3 regions of the Priestia sp. 10L35 genome follow, and region 3 is predicted to be linked to each of the others. Evidence: riboswitches for the same ligand, from Rfam matches in the RefSeq annotation. Region 3 holds a riboswitch; each other region holds the start of a gene.
The links. A riboswitch is a leader RNA that binds a small molecule or an ion and turns the genes downstream of it on or off. The one in region 3 is predicted to bind S-adenosylmethionine.
Positions count from the first base shown of each region.

Region 1: another riboswitch for S-adenosylmethionine. It lies ahead of AC1DEF_RS21805 (methionine ABC transporter ATP-binding protein); the one in region 3 lies ahead of mtnW (2,3-diketo-5-methylthiopentyl-1-phosphate enolase).
Region 2: another riboswitch for S-adenosylmethionine. It lies ahead of AC1DEF_RS22155 (phosphoadenylyl-sulfate reductase); the one in region 3 lies ahead of mtnW (2,3-diketo-5-methylthiopentyl-1-phosphate enolase).

Region 1 covers NZ_JBFTKA010000006.1:299,400-306,978, reverse strand. The annotation lists gene sufD (Fe-S cluster assembly protein SufD) at 1-155, opposite strand, end outside; gene sufC (Fe-S cluster assembly ATPase SufC) at 173-958, opposite strand; gene AC1DEF_RS21820 (carboxymuconolactone decarboxylase family protein) at 1,198-1,563, opposite strand; gene AC1DEF_RS21815 (MetQ/NlpA family ABC transporter substrate-binding protein) at 1,686-2,522, opposite strand; gene AC1DEF_RS21810 (methionine ABC transporter permease) at 2,540-3,208, opposite strand; gene AC1DEF_RS21805 (methionine ABC transporter ATP-binding protein) at 3,201-4,226, opposite strand; SAM riboswitch class I at 4,358-4,465, opposite strand; gene AC1DEF_RS21800 (thioredoxin family protein) at 4,646-4,945, opposite strand; gene AC1DEF_RS21795 (toprim domain-containing protein) at 4,960-5,310, opposite strand; gene AC1DEF_RS21790 (YusG family protein) at 5,492-5,737, opposite strand; gene gcvH (glycine cleavage system protein GcvH) at 5,817-6,200, opposite strand; gene AC1DEF_RS21780 (arsenate reductase family protein) at 6,336-6,692, opposite strand; gene AC1DEF_RS21775 (acyl-CoA dehydrogenase family protein) at 6,808-7,579, opposite strand, start outside.
Region 2 covers NZ_JBFTKA010000006.1:356,291-363,869, reverse strand. The annotation lists gene sat (sulfate adenylyltransferase) at 1-822, opposite strand, end outside; gene AC1DEF_RS22160 (inorganic phosphate transporter) at 875-1,954, opposite strand; gene AC1DEF_RS22155 (phosphoadenylyl-sulfate reductase) at 1,974-2,687, opposite strand; SAM riboswitch class I at 2,942-3,044, opposite strand; gene cdaS (sporulation-specific diadenylate cyclase CdaS) at 3,358-3,984, shown strand; gene AC1DEF_RS22145 (VOC family protein) at 4,082-4,465, shown strand; gene AC1DEF_RS22140 (potassium channel family protein) at 4,533-5,321, shown strand; gene AC1DEF_RS22135 (YugN-like family protein) at 5,351-5,755, opposite strand; gene AC1DEF_RS22130 (hypothetical protein) at 5,809-5,979, opposite strand; gene AC1DEF_RS22125 (glucose-6-phosphate isomerase) at 6,110-7,459, opposite strand.
Region 3 covers NZ_JBFTKA010000004.1:305,930-313,508, forward strand. The annotation lists gene AC1DEF_RS17165 (sugar ABC transporter ATP-binding protein) at 1-1,384, opposite strand, end outside; gene AC1DEF_RS17170 (sugar ABC transporter substrate-binding protein) at 1,401-2,477, opposite strand; gene AC1DEF_RS17175 (1,2-dihydroxy-3-keto-5-methylthiopentene dioxygenase) at 2,600-3,115, opposite strand; gene AC1DEF_RS17180 (methylthioribulose 1-phosphate dehydratase) at 3,131-3,769, opposite strand; gene AC1DEF_RS17185 (2-hydroxy-3-keto-5-methylthiopentenyl-1-phosphate phosphatase) at 3,766-4,431, opposite strand; gene mtnW (2,3-diketo-5-methylthiopentyl-1-phosphate enolase) at 4,428-5,672, opposite strand; SAM riboswitch class I at 5,753-5,859, opposite strand; gene AC1DEF_RS17195 (pyridoxal phosphate-dependent aminotransferase) at 5,990-7,162, opposite strand; gene AC1DEF_RS17200 (carbon-nitrogen family hydrolase) at 7,275-7,579, shown strand, end outside.

The sequences.
Region 1 (7,579 bases), on a different contig from region 3:
GAAATGTTTGTTTTATCTGGCTTTGGAAGTGCAAGATCTTCTGCTTTCGCAAGAGCTTGTAAGCGAAGATCTAGCAGCCAACTTGGTTCATTAGCTTCTTTTGAAAAGCTGCTGATGTACTCTTGATCAAATGGTAATTTCGTATCAATAGTCATAGAGATCCTCCTAACTCTTAAGCTTCTTGCTCTACAGTTTCGTCTTCAATACCTAATTCTTGTTTGATCCAGTCATAACCTTCTGCCTCTAGACGCTGTGCTAATTCTGGTCCGCCTGATTTTACAACGCGACCTTGCATCATAACGTGAACTTTATCTGGTGTAATGTAGTTTAGTAAACGTTGATAGTGAGTAATCATTAAGCAACCAAACTCGCTGCCGCGCAGTTCATTAATACCTTTTGATACAACTTTTAACGCATCGATATCTAAACCAGAGTCGATTTCATCTAAAATTGCAATTCCTGGTTGAAGCATCATTAATTGCAGAATTTCATTACGTTTCTTCTCACCGCCAGAGAAACCTTCGTTTAGGTAACGCTGAGCCATGTCTTGATCCATCTCTAAGAAATCCATGTTTTTGTCTAATTGACGGATGAATTTCATTAGTGAAATTTCTTCGCCTTCTTCACGACGAGCATTAATTGCTGAACGTAAGAAGTCAGCATTTGTTACCCCGCTGATTTCACTTGGATATTGCATAGCTAGGAATAGACCTGCACGAGCGCGCTCATCTACTTCCATCTCAAGTACATCTTCGCCGTCTAGCGTGATGCTTCCTTGTGTAACCTCGTATTTAGGATGTCCCATGATTGCTGAAGATAATGTTGATTTACCAGTACCGTTTGGTCCCATGATTGCATGGATTTCGCCGCCCTTAACTTCTAAATTAACACCTTTTAAAATTTCTTTACCTTCAATTGCAACATGAAGATCTTTAATTGTTAAAGTTGACCCTGCCATATTAAAACCTCCAGTTATAGACGTATATAGTAAAAAACGATATACCTATATCTTTTTAATTATTCTCATTTTATTCTCATTACAATCTTATAACAAATGAAAACTTATAGCAACCTTTTGACCCAAAAGGTTTTAAACCATTATGTACATTTTTCAAGACTAAATCCACTCATAAAAAAGTTGCCTTAAAAGACTCCATAGAGCCTTCTAAGACAAGCTTTTTTACCCTCTTTATTTACTTAGTGCGTGTGGCTAGTCAGTTCTGAAATACACTCTTGGACAAGCGTAACGGACTGACTCATCGCTGCGCCTCCGCCAAATGCTGCTGACACTCCGCATGCTTCTAAAATTTCTTGTTCAGTTGCACCTTGATCAATGCAGCCTTTTGTATGATAAATCATACAGTACTCGTCTTGAGCTACTACGCTGATTCCTAACGCGATTAACTGCTTTTCTTTTTTAGAAAGAGAACCTTCTCCAAAACATGCTTCAGTAAACGCATTAAACGTTTTTGTTACTTCCGGCAATTTTCCGCTAAATTTCCCAACACCCATTTTATAATCATGAAGTGCTTGCTCAGTTGAATGACGTGCTTCTTGCTGCATAACGTCAGCTCCCATCATCAGTAAAGTTTTCACGGTTAGTATGCGTGAGAAAAATAAGAGTTATTCGTTTTCCCGCATACAAAAAAAGCACTTGCCCAGAGTGGACAAGCGCTTTTCTTCTATTATTTATTTACCGGCAGTACTCCGCCTTTGTATTTTTCTTTAATGTAGTCTTGAATTTCTTTAGAGTGAAGAACTTTCACTAAAGCTTTCACTGTATCTTTATTTTCGTCGCCTTTGTGAACCGTAATGATGTTTGCATAAGGGTTATTTTCTTTGCTTTCCACTGCGATTGGATCTTTTACTGGATCTAAACCAGCATCGATAGCATAGTTAGCATTGATAACAACAGCGTCACCTTCATTATTTTTGTACATTTGAGGTAGCAATCCACCTTCAACATCGGCTTTAAATTTTAAATTCTTCGGGTTTTCTACGATATCTTTAATTTGTGCATCTGTTTTCTTTACGCCTGGTTTTAATTTGATTACGCCGGCTTTTTCAAAAATCGATAAAATACGTCCTTGCTCTGCTACTGCATCACGCATAATAACTGTGCCGTTTTTCGGAAGATCTTTTAAGCTTTTGTATTTTTTAGAGTAGATACCGATTGGTTCAATGTGAATGGCACCGGCACTTACAAAATCATACCCTTTTTCACCCTTGTGATCTTTCAGCACTGAATTCATATAAGGAACGTGCTGGAAGTAGTTTGCATCAATTTCATTGTTTGCAAGAGCTGTGTTCGGTAAGATGTAATCTTGGAATTTTTTAATTTCTAAGTCGATTCCTTGTTTTTCTAAAATCGGTTTTGCTTGTTCTAAAATTTCAGCATGAGGCGTATTAGATGCACCCACAACAATTTTCTTTTCATCTTTTGATCCATTGTTAGATCCACATGCAGCTAATCCTACTACTAGCGCAGATGTTAGTGCTAAAGCCGAAAGCCATTTTTTCATAATAAATAATCCTCCCTTTATCTTTTATCAATTTTTGCAGTAATCGCATCTCCAATAAGTTGGATAATAAATACAATAATCAAAATTAAGATCGTAGCAGCTAGCGTTACATCATTATGACTGCGCTGGAATCCTTCTAAATATGCAAGATTCCCAAGACCTCCAGCTCCAATCACACCCGCCATTGCCGTATAGCCGACTAGCGCAATCGTCGTTACCGTCAAACCAGAAATTAAAGCTGGCAGCGATTCAGGTAACAGCACTTTAAAGATAATAGTGCTTGTTGTTGCTCCCATTGATTTAGCAGCTTCAATAACACCTTTATCAATTTCACGCAGACCAATTTCTACAAGACGCGCATAAAATGGTGCTGCTCCCACAATTAAAGCAGGTAACGCTGCATTAGCGCCTAAAATACTTCCTACCAATGCTTTGGTAAATGGAATCAGTAAAACAATTAAAATAATGAATGGAATGGAACGAAAGATATTTACAACTGCTGACACAATGGCATATAAAGGTTTGTTTTGCCAGAGCTGTCCTTTGGACGTTAAAAATAAAAGCAAGCCCAATAAAATACCTAGAACAAACGTGGCTATAACTGAAATAGCCGTCATATATAGTGTTTCATTTGTCGCTTGAATAAAATCATCTAAAATAACGTTCGGAAATAGTTTCTCAAGCATTTGTCATTACCTCCACTTCTACCTGCTGCTCATGAATGTATGCAATGACTTTTTCAACTTCTGTTAATTCTCCGTCTAAATGAACGAACAACGTCCCGTATGAACCTGTTTGTGTATGAGAAATCTTTCCTTGCAAAATATTAATCGTTACATCAAACTGTTTTAAAATCGTTGTAATGAGCGGTTGCTCTGCTTTTCCGCCAACAAACGTCAGCTGAATAATTTGCCCGCTTGGATATAACCCCTGTACTTGTTCAATTGTTTCAAACGTTTCTTCTGGTTCAGAAATCTGTTGAACGAATCGTTTTGTAATCGGCTGCTTAGGTTTTCTGAATACTTCTAGCACTTGTCCTTCTTCTACCACTGCCCCATTTTCCATAACGGCTACCCGATGACAAATTTTACGAATAACGTGCATTTCATGAGTAATCAATACAATGGTTAACCCTAGCTTCTCATTAATATCTACTAACAGATCTAAAATGGAATCTGTCGTTTGAGGATCAAGCGCTGATGTTGCTTCATCACACAGCAATACTTTTGGGTTATTGGCTAGCGCTCGAGCAATACCAACACGCTGCTTTTGTCCACCGCTAAGCTGTGATGGATAAGCATTTTCACGCCCTTCAAGCCCGACTAACTTGATAAGCTCGTCTACTCGTTTCATTCTTTTTTCTTTTGAGATCCCTGCTATTTCTAACGGAAAAGCAATATTTTCTCGCACCGTACGCGACCACAAGATATTAAAGTGCTGAAATACCATACTAATTTCTTGTCTAGCTTTTCTGAGTTTTCCGCCTTTAATTTTTCCAATATCATTACCTGCTACTTCTACCGTTCCTGTCGTTGGTGTTTCTAACCCGTTTAGCAAGCGAATTAAAGAACTTTTCCCCGCTCCGCTATAACCAATAATTCCGTAAATTTCACCTTGGTTAACGGTTAGATTCACATTATCAACAGCTGTTATTTGACCACTTTTGGCCTGATAAATTTTTGTAACGTCTGTTAATGTAATCATATTTCTTCACCTTCTTTAGTAAAAACTTAATTATGTTAGGTTGCCCTATAGGATGAAAAAGCCGTAAAACAATTTTCCCCATCAAAAAAGCCTCTCTGCGCATGACAGAAAGGCTCGATATTTAATCCTTTCTCTCATCTTTCAAAGCGCATAGCTTTGCAGGAATTGGCACCATTTCAGTTAGTCTGACGGTTGCCGGGTTTCACAGGGCTCAGTCCCTCCACCTCTCTTGATAAGAGTTCGCAACAATTATTTTGTTTTTGGGAAATATTCATTCATTTATGAACATTCATGAGTGTGATTTTAGCATGTGTCAGATAGGCTGTCAACAGATTTTGTTCTTGGGATAATATCCCAAGATTCCAACAGCCCCAACGGTTCACTCTCTTTCAATTTCTTCATTTTAAACAAACGTTTGATTATCGAAGCTCTTCAAGTACGTGCTCGATGGAATGAAACGCATAGAGTTTTTTTACCATTTCGCCATTTTTCACTTCAATCAAACAAGGTACACTTTCAATTGAAAATATTTCTGCTTTTGAAGGCATATAATTTAAATTGCTCATTCCGATGGTCACACCGGGCAGCATCGCTTCTGCTACGGTTAACATTTTTTTTGCCAGCTGACATGTCCCGCAAAAAGGTGTATGGAAAAAGATAAACGTTCTTTGTCCTTCTTTTAACTGATCGTCAAGCTGTTTTTCGCTCCATTCTTGCATGTTGCTCATTCCTTTTATGTTAAAAATTCTGCATTAACATCGATATTGGCACTCAGTAATACTGTTGCTATGTGATGTCTAGGGGCGGCAGCAACCTCTCGGTACATTTTATCAATATATAGATGCTCTGCTTCCGGAAGCTCTCGTTTAAATTGTTTTCTTAGCTTATTCCCTGAATCATCAGAGTCAACAAGTATGTATACCTCTTTGTTAAACGTACAGTCAATAATTTCATCCAGCTTTGATAAACTAATCGTACCGTTTGTACAGATAATTTCAATTGGTTCTCGAATGATATCTTGGATACGCTTTTTATCTGATTTTCCTTCGACAATAATTACTTTTTCAATTTCAATTAGCCCCATTTTCATCACCCATAATCGTCAGTTGTATAGTAACATCATTTCTTTATGCTATACAATATTCGTTAATGTATCACAGTTCACCTGTTTTTTAAAAGAAATTTGCAAGAAAGAACTGTTTTAAAAAGCAGCTTAGGCCATATTGTTTCCATAAGACAAGAAAAACAGTGGCAGTTGCCACTGTTTAGCACCATCCTGCTTCTTCGTCGCAGTCTGTATATTTTTGCGTTTCACCTTGTTTTTGTACATCCGTATATTGATAGAACTTATTATTTTCTTGCGAATAACCTTCTTCAAAGCGGTATTCATTGCCGCTTGTTCCGTAACTAACTTCACCAATTGGCTGCTTATCAACATATAATTTCATACCGCCGTCATGAAATTTAGCTGTAACGCGATCTGTAACGTCCATTTTTTGTTTTTCAAACATAAAAAGACACTCCTTTAGCTTGTTTACTAATAGAGTGTCCAGTCAAAAACTTTTCATAAAGACAATTTATGGAGGAATATTATCCTTCGTTTGTCATTTCTTCGTATTGCTCTGCTGTCATTAGCTTATCTACTTGAGAAGCATCAGACGGTTTGATTGTAATCATCCATGCTTCTTCGTATGGAGATTCATTAACAAGTTCAGGGCTATCGCTTAAGTTGTCGTTTACTGCTACAACTTCACCGCTAATTGGTGCGTAAAGCTCAGAAACTGTTTTTACTGATTCAACGCTGCCAAACGGCTCGTCAGCTTCTACTGTTGCTCCTACTTCTGGCAGTTCAACGAATACGATGTCGCCAAGCTCAGCTTGAGCGAAATGCGTAATACCTACGCGGACAACGTCCCCTTCTGTTTTTACCCATTCATGCTCTTCAGAATAACGCAAATCTTTTGGTGTACTCATCTTAATCCCTCCAAAATATGTATCGTAATTTGTTTATATAAAAAGCGCCTTCAACGTGGAGAACACTTTCTACAACCTAAAATAACTTCCTATTAACAGTGTAACGTAAAAGGTAAAAATTTTCTATTTGAAAACTTACTTCCACACGTCCTCAAACTGCTCTTCTTTGAAGCCAAGCGTTACTTTTTGTCCATCTGTTAGCAGCGGACGCTTAATTAACATGCCATCTGACGCAAGAATCGACAGAAGTTCATCTTCACTCGCACTGCTTACTTTATCTTTAAGTCCTAATTCGCGATATTTTTTACCGCTTGTATTAAAGAATTTTTTTAATTCTAAGCCGCTGTTCTGATAATAAGATTGCAGCTGCTCTTTTGTTGGCGGGTTTTCTACAATATGGATTTCTTCATACGCTACTCCGTTATCATCCAGCCACTTCTTGGCTTTTCGGCACGTACCACACTTTGGATATGAATAAAAAAATAATGACATTTCGTCAACCACCCTTTATTTTAAGCTTTTTTCGTATTTTAACACATCCTTTATCATTTACCTAGATAGAGGCTTCTTAAACAAAAAGGAGCTCGTAAAACGAGCTCCTTTTCCCTTAAACTGTGAACTTCTCTACTTCTAGAAGCGTTTTTGCAATCTCGCGCTTTACACTAATTACATTAATTGGTGTATAGCGAGTTAACTTGCGAAGAGACGAAAGCATGACTCTAAGCGTATCACCTTGTTCAACGCCAATTAACGTTTCCTTTGCATCTGCTTCAATTCGATTAAATGCTTCTTGGCAAAATACTTGCGTATATTTTACCTTCAAGCTGTTTTGATCTGCACCTGTTTTGGAAATCGCTTTTTCAGTACGTAAAACAGTGGATTCCATTGCATATACGTTACTAATCATATCGGAAATATTAACGAGAATTTCTTGTTCTTTCTCTAATTCTTTCCCATACTTCTGTGCAGCTAGACCTAAAAGCAAGAGCGCAATTTTCTTTCCATTTTGCACAAGCATTTTTTCTTGATCTAACGGCTCATTTCCTACTTCCTGCGGCATAAGCATCATCAATTCTTCTTGAAGCGTTTGTGCTTTTTGAAGCAGCGGAAGCTCTCCTTTTAGCGCTTTGCGTAAATATGTGCCTGGTACTAAGAGTCGATTAATTTCATTTGTTCCTTCAAAAATACGGTTAATGCGGGAATCACGATACAGGCGCTCAATTTCATACTCACTCATAAAACCATAGCCTCCGTGAAGCTGCACCCCTTCATCTACGATGTAGTCAAGAGATTCCGTGGCAAACACTTTGTTTAATGAGCATTCAATGGCATATTCAGCAATGGAAGCGGCAATTTGCTTTCCGTCTTTTTGCTGTTCT
Region 2 (7,579 bases), on a different contig from region 3:
TCCAAAGTTTTTGCGAACCATTGCATGGAAAATAGCTTCTCTAGGTCCAGCATAGCGCATCGCAGCAGGGAAAACTGCTAAAGCTACACGATCGCTAGGATAATAGTTCTCTAAAAGTACTTCATAACTTTCCATACGGATATCTGCTGGGATATCATCTGACTTTGTTTCTCCTACAAGTGGATTTAAAAACAGGCCGTCTACAATTTCTAATGCCGTTTTTTGAATATATTCGTGCGCACGGTGAACAGGGTTACGAGTTTGGAATCCAACAACCGTTTTCCAACCGCGTTCTTCAAATGCTGCTCTTGTTTCAGTAGGATCTAGGTAATACTTTTCAAAACGCGTTTTAGGTGTACGTTCTACAAGTACGATTGGACCTGCTACATATACATTTGGGCGTTCCATCATTTTTTTCACGCCAGGATGAGCAAGTTCTGCCGTGCGGTACACGTTCTCCGCTTCTTTTTCTTTATTTGGGGTATATACTTCAGAAACTTCTAAAACACCATACGTTACGCCGTTTTGAACAAGTTTTACTTTGTCGCCAATGTTTAATTCTTTAGCTTGCTCTTCTGTTACAGGAAGAGTGATAGGAATACTCCATACTGTTCCATCTGCTAAACGCATATTTTCAACAACTGATTGATAATCTTTTTCTCCTAAAAATCCTGTAATTGGGCTGTAAGCACCAATTCCAATTAGTTCTAAATCACTTAGGGCCATGTTATCTACTTCGATTTCTTTTGTTAGTGACGTGTAGTCATATGTTGGTTGATATAAATTAATTAATTCTCCACCGTGTGCTTGAATTGTTGTCATTTTGTAAAATCCTCCTTAAATAATTAACACAATATAATAAAAAGCACTTGAATCACGCAGTCATTTTTTCTTTTTCCGACTGCAAGCTTGCTCTTTTTCTTCTAGTCGCTCTAGCTAAGCTTAGAACACCTGCTGTGGCAATACATCCGCTAGCTAGCACCACAAATGAATATAAGTCGCTTTCAAGTACTAATTTCACAAGAACATATGAGATTACGAGTGAAAATACAGGGGAGACCACCCAAACCTTTAACATTTGAATGACAACTTCGCGCTGTTCTTTCGTGAATCCCGTTTTCGCTGCTCCTATTCCAATAATAGAAGACGTAGTGACCTGTGTAAGGGGTACTGGCAAACCAAACAGTGAAGCGACTGTGACAAGAGAAGCACCAGTACCCGAGATAATGCACCCTTCCCCTACAGAATAGCGAGTAATTTTTTTCCCGTTTGTTTCAATAACTCGGCCTCCTAGTAAAAGAGCTCCGAGCGCCACTGCCAATCCTCCTGCTATGACACCCGTTGTGGCATCCATTAATCCAGCTCCTACTAGAGGACCGACAGCATTTGCCACGTTATTCATTCCAGCTGAGAAGGCTTCAAAGAATCCCGTCGCTATAACTAAAATCGTTAAAACTCTTTTCCACGTTCCCTTTGCTTCTTTTTTATGCGCTCCGCGTTTTATCACTTTTCCAATCAAAAAAGCAATAACAAATGAAACCAGCGGAACAATAATCCAAAAAGACATGACAACTAAAAGTTTTTCCACATACAGAGATTGATAAGCTACGCCTACTCCAACAACTGAACCAACCGTTACTTCACTTGTTGATAGAGGAATACCAATTAAATTCGCGAAAAAGAGTGACAGCGTTGCAGCAGCCAGAATGATAATAACTAATTCTACTGACAGCAATTTTTCAGGTATGATACCTGAACTGATGGTTTTTACCACCTCGCCGCCTCCGATAATGGCTCCGAGCACAATACCTACAGCACAGATGAACAGGGCTACTCTTTTCTTTTTAATCGCACCGGAGCCGTATGAAACGCCCATAGCTGCTGCTGCACCGCTTGCCCCAATGTTCATTGCAAAAAAAAGCGCAATGATAAAGGCAACATATAAAAGCATCATTTATTCAGCTCTTTCGTATTTAAGATTCGTGTAATCCGCATTCAACTTTTTGTGTACCTGCCCATCTTCCTGAACGTAAATCGTCTACATTGTAGGCAGGTGCGGTACAGGGCTCACAGCCAATACTTGGGTAGCCTTGATCATGAAGTTTGTTATATGGTAAATCATGCTTATACACATAGCGCCAAACTTCTTTCCAGGACCAATGAATTAACGGGCAGACTTTCACTTTCTTGAATTTCTCATCTTTATTAAAATAATTCGTGTTGGCACGAGACTCAGACTGCTCGCGTCTCAAACCAGAAATCCACGCATCATAAGGAGCAAGAGATTCCCTTAGCGGGATGATTTTTCGAATTTGACAGCATAGGTTAGGCTGACTCTTCCAAAGTTCATCTCCATGTTTCTCAGCTTGTTCTGCAAGCGTTAAATCCGGTTTTTTCATATGAATACGCAAATCAGGAAAGCGTTCTTTAATTGCATCAATTACTTCATATGTTTCTTTAAAATGAACGCCTGTATCTAAAAAGACAATTTCAGCATCTTTTTTCACTTTTGAAATTAAATCAATTAACACGATTCCTTCGATACCAAAGCTTGATGCGTAAATAATTGAATCTCCGTAGGTATCATACGCCCACTGCAATGCTGAAAGAGCTCCTTTTGTTTCATCTTCACTGTCGAACTCTGGAAATGTATCACTCCAGTTTTCGTACGTATATAAGTCTGCCATTTTCTTCACTCCAATTCTTAGTTATCCGCGTTATCCAATAAAAAAAGACGGTTTTACCCACTAGAATTGGATAAAACCGCCTCTAGTGTGTCTAGTCAGCGAAACTATTTAATTCTTACTTTGCTTCGACATGCTCAAAAATTTGTTTTAAGTCGGGGGTTACAGTCATTGGTGTCCCTCCTCAAATTATCGCTTGCGCTATATCAAAATAAAAAGTCTTCCATATTGAAAGACTGGGTAGGCAATAAATTTTCACCTTATCTTTCAAAATGATACACACTTTGCTGGAATTAGCACCTTGCTAAGCAGGTTGCCGGGGTTCAGCGGGCCAGATCCCTCCACCACTCTTGATAAGCATTTTTTAAAAATTTTAGCATATTTAGAATATTTGTCAACATTAAAAATCATATATCCGATAAGAAAACTATACTTTAAATTCACAGAAATATCTATACTTTTATTTAAAACAACATATGTAAATTTAACCCAAATGTGAACATATCAATTTATAAAACGCTTTCTTTTTTCTCCAACTTTTTATATTCTCTTGCTAAATAAAACACAAAACCTCTCTATAAAATTAATAAGGGATTTATAAGCTTTACGGATAATTCACCCACATTAGCACACATTACAGATAACACTGACTGACAGATAGGAGCTATATAAGATGGAGAGACAACCTTTTCAATTAGACGATACAATTAAAAATAATGTGCGAACATATTTACAGCAGATTTCAACTGAAGCCTCTAATTTAATTAAACATTTAGACACGAGTGATCATTGTATCCTATGTGATTTTGAGGAGATGAGAAGGTTATTTCAAGATGTTCAAGCTACGGCTGCCTCTTATTACTTGCGCCATTATTTATCGCCTTATACATTTGAATATGCTGCTCTGTCTTTAGCTATTCATAACCTTTCGGAGAAACGTCACGGCGCTTTAATTGTCATTGAACGGGAACAAAATGTAGACCCTCTTATTCAAAAAGGAATGCCTATTCAAGCTCCTGTCAGCGCTACGCTAGTTGAGACACTGTTCTATCCAGGGACACCCTTACATGACGGAGCCGTCCTAATTAGAAATAATCAGCTTATTTCAGCTGCTAATGTTTTACCTCTTTCGTCTATTATTTTAACGAACAAAAAATTGGGAACACGTCACCGTGCAGCCATTGGAATGTCGGAAAAATCGGATGCATTAATTTTAGTTGTATCTGAAGAAACAGGCAAAATTTCGTTTGCTCTTGATGGAAGCCTCTACCCTATTCACTCCAGCAAAAATATGATTTAAGAGCCCTTTCCTGATAAGCAGCCCTATCTTGACTTCTATATCCTTTCTCTTTAATATATTTCATAGTTTTTACATACTATAGATACGGGTGATGCATATGACAATTTTAAAATTTGAACATGTAGGCGTTCAAGTAAAGGATATAGAAGAATCGATTGAGTTCTATACGCAAAAAGTGGGATTAGAGCTCATCGAAAAACTACCACATACCGATCCGTCTTTGAAGCTAGCTTTTCTAGGTTTAGAAGGCAATGTAATCGTAGAGTTAATTCAAGGGTATAACTCAAGCTTACCTAACGAAGGTAAAGTTCATCATTTTGCGCTGGCAGTAGACGGAATTGAAGAGGAGTTTGAGCGTTTAAAATCAGCAGGCGTTTCATTTGTGGAAGAAAACATTGTAACTTTGCCAAATGGAGCAAGATACTTATTTTTCTACGGTCCAGACAAAGAATGGATTGAATATTACGAAGTAAAAAGATAAAGATATCTTATACCTTCAGTGAAAAATGGTCATACTGTGGCTATGACTAATCACTGGAGGTTTTTTTATGATGGAATGGCTATTATTTCGACTTTTTCGTCGTTCTATTTTAGTGCGGCTTCTTTTTATTATCGGCTGCCTTGTTCTGCTTTTCGGCATGCTTATACATTTCTTAGAGCCGCAAACGTTTGGGAATGTGTTTGAAGGAATTTGGTGGGTTATTATTACAATCTCTACTATAGGGTACGGTGATTTTGCTCCGACCACTACGATTGGAAGGTTAGCTGCAATTATTTTAGTTCTGATCGGAACGGGATTTATTACTACTTATTTTGTCACGCTTTCTAAAATTGCTGTTTCCGCTGAGAGCGCTTATTTGGAAGGGAATTTAAAATTTTATGGAAAAGATCACTTCATCGTTGTTGGGTGGAATGAGCGCGCCAAACTCGTGTTAGAGTATTATCGCGACGCATTTCATAAAGAAGACATTGTGCTTATCGACGACTCTCTGACTAAAAATCCCATGATTTGTGATCGCGTTCATTTTATTAAAGGAAGTCCCTCTCATTATGAAGTATTAGAACTTGCCAACGCTCGGTACGCAAAAAAAGTGCTGATTACTGCCGATCAGCATAAGACAGAAGAATATGCAGACATGAATACTATTGTTACGTTAGTCGCTCTGCAAGGATTGAACCCTTCTATTTACAGCATCGTTGAACTTTTAACAAAAAAGCATATTCAAAATGCACAAAACTTGGGGGTGAATGAAATGATTAAAACAAACGAGTTGATTAGTCAAGTCATGTACGAACATATTTTTGTGAAAAAATTAGAGAGTTTAAAAAAAGATTAGAGAGTTTAAAAAAAGAATAGTTCCTTCAATTACTGAAGCAGCGCATTTTCTGCCTCTCTAATTAGCTCTTCTCCTAAGCTGATATACTTTTCTGGAAATGAAGCGTCTGCGTCTTGGGGCTCTGCAAACTGATTAAATGAAGCACTAACATTTCCATTGTGAACATCGTCATCTAGACCAATTTGATATTTATGTGAAAGTAAAAATGGCGTGCCAATCTGTACGGTTGTTCCTTTAGAATCCAGCTCTCCATTCGTAGCTGTAAACGGGATACGTAAAAACTGATAGCCGACTTCATCGTTCATCTTATAGTCAAATGAACCATGGTCGTAATCCCAATTTCCTCCAATGTTATACCCAAGCGGCTTAAGCGTTTTTTCTAATTCGTAAAGCTTGAATAATGTTCCCTCTAATCTTGAAGATAATTCAATCATGTTATCCCTCCTCTGTTTTAACATGTCCTTTTTCCAGCGTTTTATCCTTTATCTCAAAAGCAAAAAAGAGGGTGAGACATAACTAAATGAATCCAACCTAAAGACGAACAAACTGGATAAAGCAGCTCATATAAATCGCTTGCGACACCGCAGTTGATGTCTGTGCGAGGCTTCACTTTCCGCGGGCGGGCGCTGAGCCTCCTCGTCACTTGCGCTCCAATCAACTGTTAGAAGGACCTAAACAGATGAAACTATATTCACCATAACAAAAAAAACGAACCACTAATCAAACATGTTGATCAATGGTTCGTTTTTCACTTGGGCTAAAATACTTTTTTACCGCCCTCTTTTTATTTATTTCAAACGCTTTTCTAATTCTGCTTTTTTCTCTTCAAAACCAGGTTTTCCAAGCAGAGCAAACATATTTACTTTGTATGCTTCTACTCCCGGCTGATCGAATGGGTTTACGCCTAATAAATAGCCGCTGATTGCACATGCTTTTTCAAAGAAATATACAACATATCCGAACGTATACTCATCTAGCGCAGGAATGTTCACAACTAAGTTTGGAACGCCCCCATCTGTGTGAGCAAGCATTGTACCTTGGAAGGCTTTTTTATTTACAAAGTCAACTGTTTCACCAGCTAAGTAATTTAATCCATCTAAGTCCGCTGCATCTTCTTCAATTGTTAGCTCATGACGAGAATCTTGAACTTGTACAATTGTTTCAAAAATATCACGACGACCTTCTTGTACATATTGACCTAAAGAATGAAGATCCGTTGAGAAGTTAGCAGATGAAGGGTAAATACCTTTTTGGTCTTTTCCTTCACTTTCGCCAAATAACTGTTTCCACCACTCAGCAAAGTATTGAAGAGCTGGCTCATAGTTAATCAGCATTTCAATTGTTTTTCCTTTATTATAAAGAACATTACGAGCTACAGCATATTGATAAGCTGGGTTCTCTTCTAGCTCTGATGATGAGAATGCTTCTTGAGCATCAGCTGCCCCTTTCATCATTTGTTCGATATCAAGACCCGCAGCGGCAATTGGCAATAAGCCAACCGCTGTTAATACTGAATAACGGCCGCCTACATCATCTGGAATAACAAATGTTTCATAGCCTTCTTCGTCCGCTAATGTTTTTAATGCGCCACGCGCTTTATCTGTTGTTGCATAAATACGCTTGCGTGCTTCTTCTTTGCCATATTTCTCTTCTAATAATTTACGGAAGATACGGAAAGCAATCGCCGGTTCTGTTGTTGTACCAGATTTTGAAATAACATTAATAGAGAAATCTTTATCTTGTAAAACATCCATTAAGTCTTTCATGTACGTTGAGCTGATGTTGTTACCAGCAAAAATAACTTGCGGAGTTTTACGCTGTTCTTTTGATAATGTGTTATAGAATGAATGCTGAAGCATTTCAATAGCAGCACGAGCACCTAAGTAAGATCCTCCAATACCGATAACAATTAATACATCTGAATCAGATTTAATTTTTTCTGCACTTTTTTGAATGCGTGCAAATTCTTCTTTGTCATACTCCGTAGGAAGGTCGACCCATCCTAAAAAGTCGTTTCCAGCACCTGTTTTCTCATGAATTGAATGGTGAGCTACTTTCACGGCATCACGTAAGTATGTAAGTTCATGTTCACCAAAAAATGATAACGCGTTTGAATAATCAAAACGAACATGTGTCATAGTCTGTTCCTCCATTAAAATATCTTTATTTTTCACTTTATCGAAACTGTTAGCTGAATTCAAGTGAATCCACTTACAATTTGACACAATCATTATAGTTTGTTGAAACTGCAATCATTG
Region 3 (7,579 bases):
GCTCCTCAAATTCACAGGTTGCATAAACAACCCCTTTTTGCTGCGACACAAGATTTGTAATTAAATCAAATATTTCTCGCTTGGAGCCTACATCAACCCCTTTAGTTGGTTCATCAAACAACAGCACGTCAGAGTCCGTAACAAGCCATTTTCCGATTGCTACTTTCTGCTGATTTCCACCGCTTAACGTTCCAACTGACTGCTCGATAGAATGAGACTTTACGCCAACTTGCCCAGTCGTTTTCTGCGCTTTTTCTTTGATCTTTCCTCGCTTTAAAAACGAATACTTTGTAAAGCGGGACAGACTTGGCAAAACTAAGTTATCGGCAATCGATTCATGAACAAAAATCCCTTCTTTTCTTCGTTCTTCAGGAACAAGAGAAAGACCTTGTGCAATATAATAATAAGGCTGTTTATTCAACTTTAGTTTCTTGTCTTTTAACCGCACGCTGCCGCTCACATATTGCTCTAAACCAAATAGACTTCGGCAAAGCTCCGTTTTTCCCGCTCCGACAAGCCCTGCAATACCGACTACTTCTCCTTCTTTCACATGAAAAGAGATATTAGAAAGGCGCCCTGGAAGAGATAATGCTTCTACATGTAAAAGTTCGTTTCCAAATTCTACTGATTTTTTGATCCACTGCTTTACAGAAGACGTTCCTAACATGAGCGTAATCACGTCTTCAATTGATGTATGTGCAGTTTCTTTTGTAGCTACATAGCGTCCGTCCTTTAAAACCGTTAAGCGGTCGCAAATATCAACCACTTCTTGAAGGCGATGTGAAATGTAAATAATGCCTACTCCGCTTTTCTTTAACTCTCTCATCACAGAAAACAATTGTTTCGTCTCTTCCACACTAAGAGGTGCGGTTGGTTCATCCAAAATTAAATAATCAACATTCTGTACAATTGCACGTGCAATAAGCACCTGCTGTTTTTCTGATAGAGTTAGGTCAACGACATTTTTTTTAACGGATAGAGAAGAGCCAAGTAAAGAAAGAGCTTTTTCCGCTTTCTTATAAATAGATTTCCAGTTTACAAATGTCTTACTTTTATTAGAAGTCTGCACGTCTAACACAATGTTTTCAGCCACTGACAGCGAAGGAATCAGCGCTACATCTACTTCTTGATGCACAATGCCGATGCCCTGGCGCTTAGCTTCTTTAGGAGAAGAAATGGAGATTTCTTCTCCGTCTTTGCAGATTTTTCCTTCGTACTCGTCGTAAGCTCCGCACAATATTTTCATCAGCGTACTTTTACCGGCACCATTGGCTCCCAATAAAGCATGGATTTCCCCTTTTCGAACAGTAAAATCAACTTTGTTCAGCGCTTGAAAAGAACCAAAGTTTTTTGTTATGTTCTTCATTGAAAGCTCGTTCGTCATATCTGTCCCTCCACTTCTATTCTTTTTTACCCCATTCTTCTACATACTGACTAAGCTGATCCATATTAATCGTTTGATTAGGCAAGTCTGTTTGTTTGACTAAAACCGGATCAAAGGAATAATAACGAGGGATCTCTTGACCGGAAATCTTTTTAAGAAGCAGATCAACTTGCTTTTCTCCTACTGAAGCTGGATTTACGGCAGCTGACGCTTTCCACGGGCTGTTTTTTGCCTGCATCATTTGTAGATCTTCATCAGATAAGTCTACTCCGTACACTTTAATCTCGTCTCGTCCTGCTTCTTTAATCGCTCTTGTTACTCCTTTTGCAAATTCGTCCCAAGGTGCCCAAACGGCCGCGATGTCTCCTTTATTTGGATACTGCTTCAACACAGCTGCCATTTTATTTTGTGTGTCTAATGAGGTGTTGTCCGTTGCGCTTCCAAACGTAGCAATTTGTTTTACATCTGGATAGCGATTCATCATAATTTTATAAATGCTGTCGCGCTTTTCCATCGGCGCAAACCCTCCAACAAATGCATATACAATGTTTCCTTTTCCATTAATGTCCTGCATCATTTGTTTCAGACCCTGCAGCGCAAGCATATAATCGTCTTGGTCAATTGTTGTAACGCCTTCTACTTTTAATTCTACGTCTGTTGCAATAACGGGAATTCCTTTTGCAATCGCGCGCTTCACGCCAGGTTCAAGGGTTTCAGCCCGGCCGTGGTCAATCATAATACCGTCAACATTTTGGTTAATAGCCGTGTCTAAATAAGCAGCCATTTTGGATTGATCATTGTTTGAATCAGAAACGGATAGCTGTACCCCTGCTTTTTTAGCCGCTTTTGTCACACCTGTTATGTACTGAGCAGCGTGAGTGCCTGACGTAAATTCAGAAATAAGCGCAATTTTTGTATCTTTCGTAACCTTTTTTCCTTCTTGCTGTACAGGCTTAGCAGAAGCCGCTTGCTGCGCTGGAGCTGCCTGTGCTTTCTCGTTTAGACTTGGCTGTTCTTTCGTGCAGGCAGCCAGTGCAAAGATTAGAAGCACGAGCAAAGTAAGTGGCCACAGCATTTTTTTACTCTTTTTCATGGTGTTCCTCCCATTAAACTTATTATTCATATAAAAATAGTTAGTTTTATAATAATCCAAAGAATACCCCGCTTTTAGATGTAAAAGCGGGGTGAAAATGACCTATGCTTTACAAGTAATTGTTATGCGTAAATAGGTACCCATCCTTCAGTTGTCACGAAAATTCGGACAGCGACTACTTTACGATCTTCCATTAGTGTAAAGTAATGAAGAATGTTCTCTGGTACTGAAATTAAATCGCCCGGCTCTAATTCAACATCAAAAAATTCGCCGTCTTTTCCTTGAATAACAAAGATTCCATGACCGCTTACAATAAAGCGAACTTCGTCATCTGTATGAATATGCTTGCGCTGAAAGTTTTTTAACAATTCATCAATATTTGGTGTAGATTCCGATAACGAGATAACATCTTGAGCTTTATAGCCGCGGCGTTCCGAAATATCTTTAATATCCTCACCAAAAGCGTTTAAAATTTCTGTTTTTTCTTCATCAGTTAAATCATATTTTTCACGAAGATTTTCTGGAAGTTTTGTAATATCCCAGTTTTCATAAATAACTTCATTGTTTGCCAGAAAAGCTGATACTTCCTCTTGAGTTTCAATTCTTTTATTGTTTACATGTAAGCGAATGTGCGCCATTTTTGTTTCCTCCTTTTATAAATGCACCTTTGGCTTAATGCCTTTAAGTGACAGTAATTTGACGTGGTAACTAAATAGAAATTCATAGGCTTCTAGCGCTTTTTTTGTTTCAAATGCATTTTTCCCCCATACCGTAATCCCGTGATTACGAATCAAAATCGCGCCTTGATCGCCTTTTATATGGTGAGAAAACTCTTCTGCTAGTGTCGGAATATCTGCGTAATTCGGAATAATCGGAACAGTAATTTCCGCATCTTCTTCCCAAATGCCTAGCGCCTTAATAATTTCTTGACCTTTGAATGAAATAACGCCTTCATCTCCGTACAGTTCAGAGATCACGTTGTTGTCGATTGTATGTACATGAAGACTGCACCCAGCATTCGTTAAATCGTAAATCTTAACGTGTAAAAGCGTTTCAGCAGAAGGCTTTAAATGCGTGTCTTCTGCAGGCTTTCCATATTGATCAACTAATAAAAAATCTTCATTTGTGCGTTTTCTTTTATCTTTTCCACTTGCTGATACAAAGAAAGTTGTCGGGTTTTGATCCACTTTAATCGCTAAGTTTCCGCTCGTACCGAAGAACCAATCGCGCTCTGCCAGCTCATCTTTTATATCTGCAAGCTCGTGTAATCGTTGCTGAGCCATAATACTCATGCTTTCACCTCTTCTGTTAATTCTTGTAAATGGTGAATGACATCATAAAAAGTAGAAAAAGGACGATACGGTAGAGATAGCTCTTCACATTTTTCAATTAAAAAGTCACGTGCAATGACCGTATCAGCTAATTTGGCAGCCTGCAAATCCGTAATGGAATCGCCAATAACAACCGTATGATCTCTTTCATCTGCAAGATGGCGAATAATCGTTGGCTTACAGCAGCCGCAGTCATTTGTACACTGTTTATCACATGTATGAGGCCACGTAATGGAAATATGCTCACCGGAAAAATCAGATCCGTTGCAGTAGAGCATTTCCTCTGCAACTCGATTTCCCAAAAGTGGTTTTACAAAAAAGTCAATTCCTCCGCTTACAATATAAAGCGGAATATGGTGTTCTTTTGTATAGGCAATAAAATCATCAAATCCATCTCGAATAGCAGACGTCTCTAAAATATAAGAAATAATATCTTCTTTTAATTCCACTGGGAGCAAGGCAAACATTTGCCCAACTCCTTCTTGAATGGAGACGCGCTGTGCCAACACGTCGTCTTTAATACTTTCCCACTCCGGAGGAGCAAATTGTTTCATAATAGCAATAATGTTATCGCTATTTGTAATTGTTCCATCAAAGTCACAAAAGATTTTTAACGATGTCATGCTTTCACCTCTACTGTTCCCCATAGTTGCAAAGCTTTTTGCAACTCTTTTGATTCTTCAGCTTTTTCGGCTAGTGTTTGATGAGAGAGTACTGCATCTATCGCCGCACGGAAGGCTTTTCCTCCTCCGATAGCTCCGTCTGGATGACCGTGAACTCCGCCTCCTGCATTAATAATGCTGTCGATTCCAAAGTCCTTCACAAGCTGCGGTACCATTCCAGGATGAATTCCTGCTGAAGGAACCGGGAAAGACTGCTTATATTTGTATACAGGACGCGTTAATTCGTAGGCAATGCCTGTCGTATCTTCAAGAGAAAGCGCTACGCTTCCGTATGGTGATGGAAACAGTGAGAAATCTGCTCCGGCTAAACGCAATAGCTTTCCAAGCAGCAATGAATTTGAAAAACCGTAAAACTCTGATGGCGTAAGCGCTCCGCTAACAGCTGGGTGTGCCATAATCGGCAAGTTAATTTCATCGTCTTCTCGAAGTGCCTGCAGTACGTCTAACCCGTAAGCAAATACGTTGAATAAAAGAGCATCGGCTCCTAGCTCAGCTGCTTTTCTCGCTTTTTCTTTTAACTCAAACGTTCGTCCCGTTAAATTAACAGCATACAGCGTGCGGTGTCCCGTTTTTTCGTATACTTCATTCAGTACTTTTTTCCCTTCTGTAACGCGAGCTTCAAAAGGTGTTCGTTCACTATCAAACAAAATCTCGTCGTCTTTAACCAAATCCACTCCGCCAAGCGCTTGCTCACGCAGCTGAGTTGTTAAGTACGTCATACCTCTTCCAATCACGCCTTTAAAAATACTCATCACAAGCGGACGGTCATAAACGCCTAGTTTCTCTCGGATACCTTCTATTCCAAAGCGCGGTCCTGGGAATTCAGCTAATAATTCATCAGGAAAATTCAAGTCTAATAATTTCACTTTTCCATCAAGTGATAGTTTTCCGAAAACCGTAACTAAAATAGCCGGTAAATCTCTTGAAAAGTTGGCAGTTGGATAAGCAATTTTGACAATAGCCTGCTTAATTTCTCCGCCTAAATATCCGTTTACACGTTCGCAATCTTGAAGCTCAGTTACGGACACGACGCGCCCTTTATGCTTTTGAAGCTGCTGTTGATCTAAAAGCGGCAGATCTGTCCATGAGCCGACGGTTAGTCCTAAAGCGATTCCTTCCGCTTTTTTATGAAAATTCCCTTTATTATCATGTAGTAAGTAGCTTGCAACGATTTCGCTCATTATGCTAAAAACTCCCTTGCTGTTTAATATCGTTAATAAAAAAAACCTCTTCTGTGATTAAGAAGAGGCTTTCGTTGCTCTTCTTATCTCTCAGCTGCTGCTGCAAGAATTAGCACCGTGCTTAACATGCGTTAAGTCGGTTGCCGGGCTTCATCGGGCTAGTCCCTCCACCTACTCTTAATAAGAAAGTTGCTATTTATTTAATTTAAATTCGTAGATTATATACTAAATACAAAATACCGCTAGGATTTATCGGTTATTAATCTCGTTAACTTCTTACATATTAAGCCAACTCAAAAAGGATTGTCAATGCGTTTTTAAAATAAATTTAATTTTTTTATTCGAGATACTGCTTCTCTCATGCGCTCTTCATCCGTCAGCATTCCTACGCGCACATAGCCTTCACCATATGTTCCAAAGCCTACACCAGGCGCCACTACAACGTGGGCTTTTTCAAGAAGTAAATCTGAAAACTGTTCGGAAGTATATCCTTCAGGAACTTTTAGCCATGCAAAAAAGGAGCCTGCTGGAGATGTAACATCCCAACCAATTTCTCGAAGCCCTTGAATAAAGGTATTGCGTCTAGATTCATAGCGCTTAACTAAATCATTCACACATTGTTGAGATTCCACCAGAGCTGCGGCGGCTGCCTCTTGAACCGCCCCAAATAGACTGACATACATATGATCTTGAAGAAGATTAATAGCTTCTACAACACTTTCATTTCCTACAGCAAATCCAACTCGCCATCCCGCCATGTTATACGTTTTAGAAAGAGTATAAATTTCAATTCCCGTCTCTTTTGCACCAGGAGTCTGTAAAAAGCTGATTGGCTTTTTACCATCAAATCCAATTGCTCCGTAAGCAAAGTCGTGTACCACACAAATATCGTGCTTGGCAGCAAACGCCACGGTGTCTTCAAAAAATTCTGCCGTTGCCACTGCACCAGTAGGATTATTCGGATAGTTTAAAAACATGAGCTTTGCCTGTTCTTTAGCACGTTCACTTATCTCTTCGTATACGGGTAGAAAATGATTTTCAGCCGTGAGCGGCATCACTTCCATCTTGGCTTTTGCAAGCTCTACTCCAGACCAGTAATCAGGATACCCAGGATCCGGAACCAGCACCGTATCTCCAGGGTTTAATAAGCACTGCGGGATTTCTACAAGTCCACCTTTCCCGCCAAACAAAATAGCTACTTCTTTTTCAGGATCCACATCAACGCCATATTCTCGTTTATAAAAAGTCGCAACGGCCTCTTTTAAAAACTGGTGCCCCCGAAACGGAGAATATTTATGATGCATAGGATTAGCACTTGCTTTTTGCAGTGTTTCTACAATATGTGAAGGAGTAGGCTGATCAGGATTTCCCTGCCCTAAGTTAATAACGTCGTGACCTTGGGCCATTACTTTTCCTACCTTGCCTACAAGTGATGCAAAAAATTGTTTTGGTAAACTTTTTAATAGTTCCGATTGCTCAAATTGTTTCATCATCGCACACCTTCTCAAAAAATTCTTGAAATTCTAGTCACAAATAATATATTGTAATACTCAACTTGTAAAGTCATTTTTTTCAACTACTAAAAAAAGGACGGATGATAAAGTGAGTGTAAAAATTACGTGTTTGCAGCTTGATATTGCGTTTGGAAACCCAACTAAAAACCGAAAATATATCGAACAAAAAATGACGGAAGCCCTGAAAGAAAACCCTGATATCCTTGTGCTTCCTGAGCTATGGGATACAGCTTATGATTTGACGCGGCTAGACGAAATTGCAGATGATGAAGGACAGCAAGCCAAGCAATTAATCTCTCAATTTGCTAAAACAAACGAAATAAATATTGTGGCAGGTTCAATCGCGAAAAAAACAGAGCAAGGCGTCACGAATACGATGTATATTTTTGACCG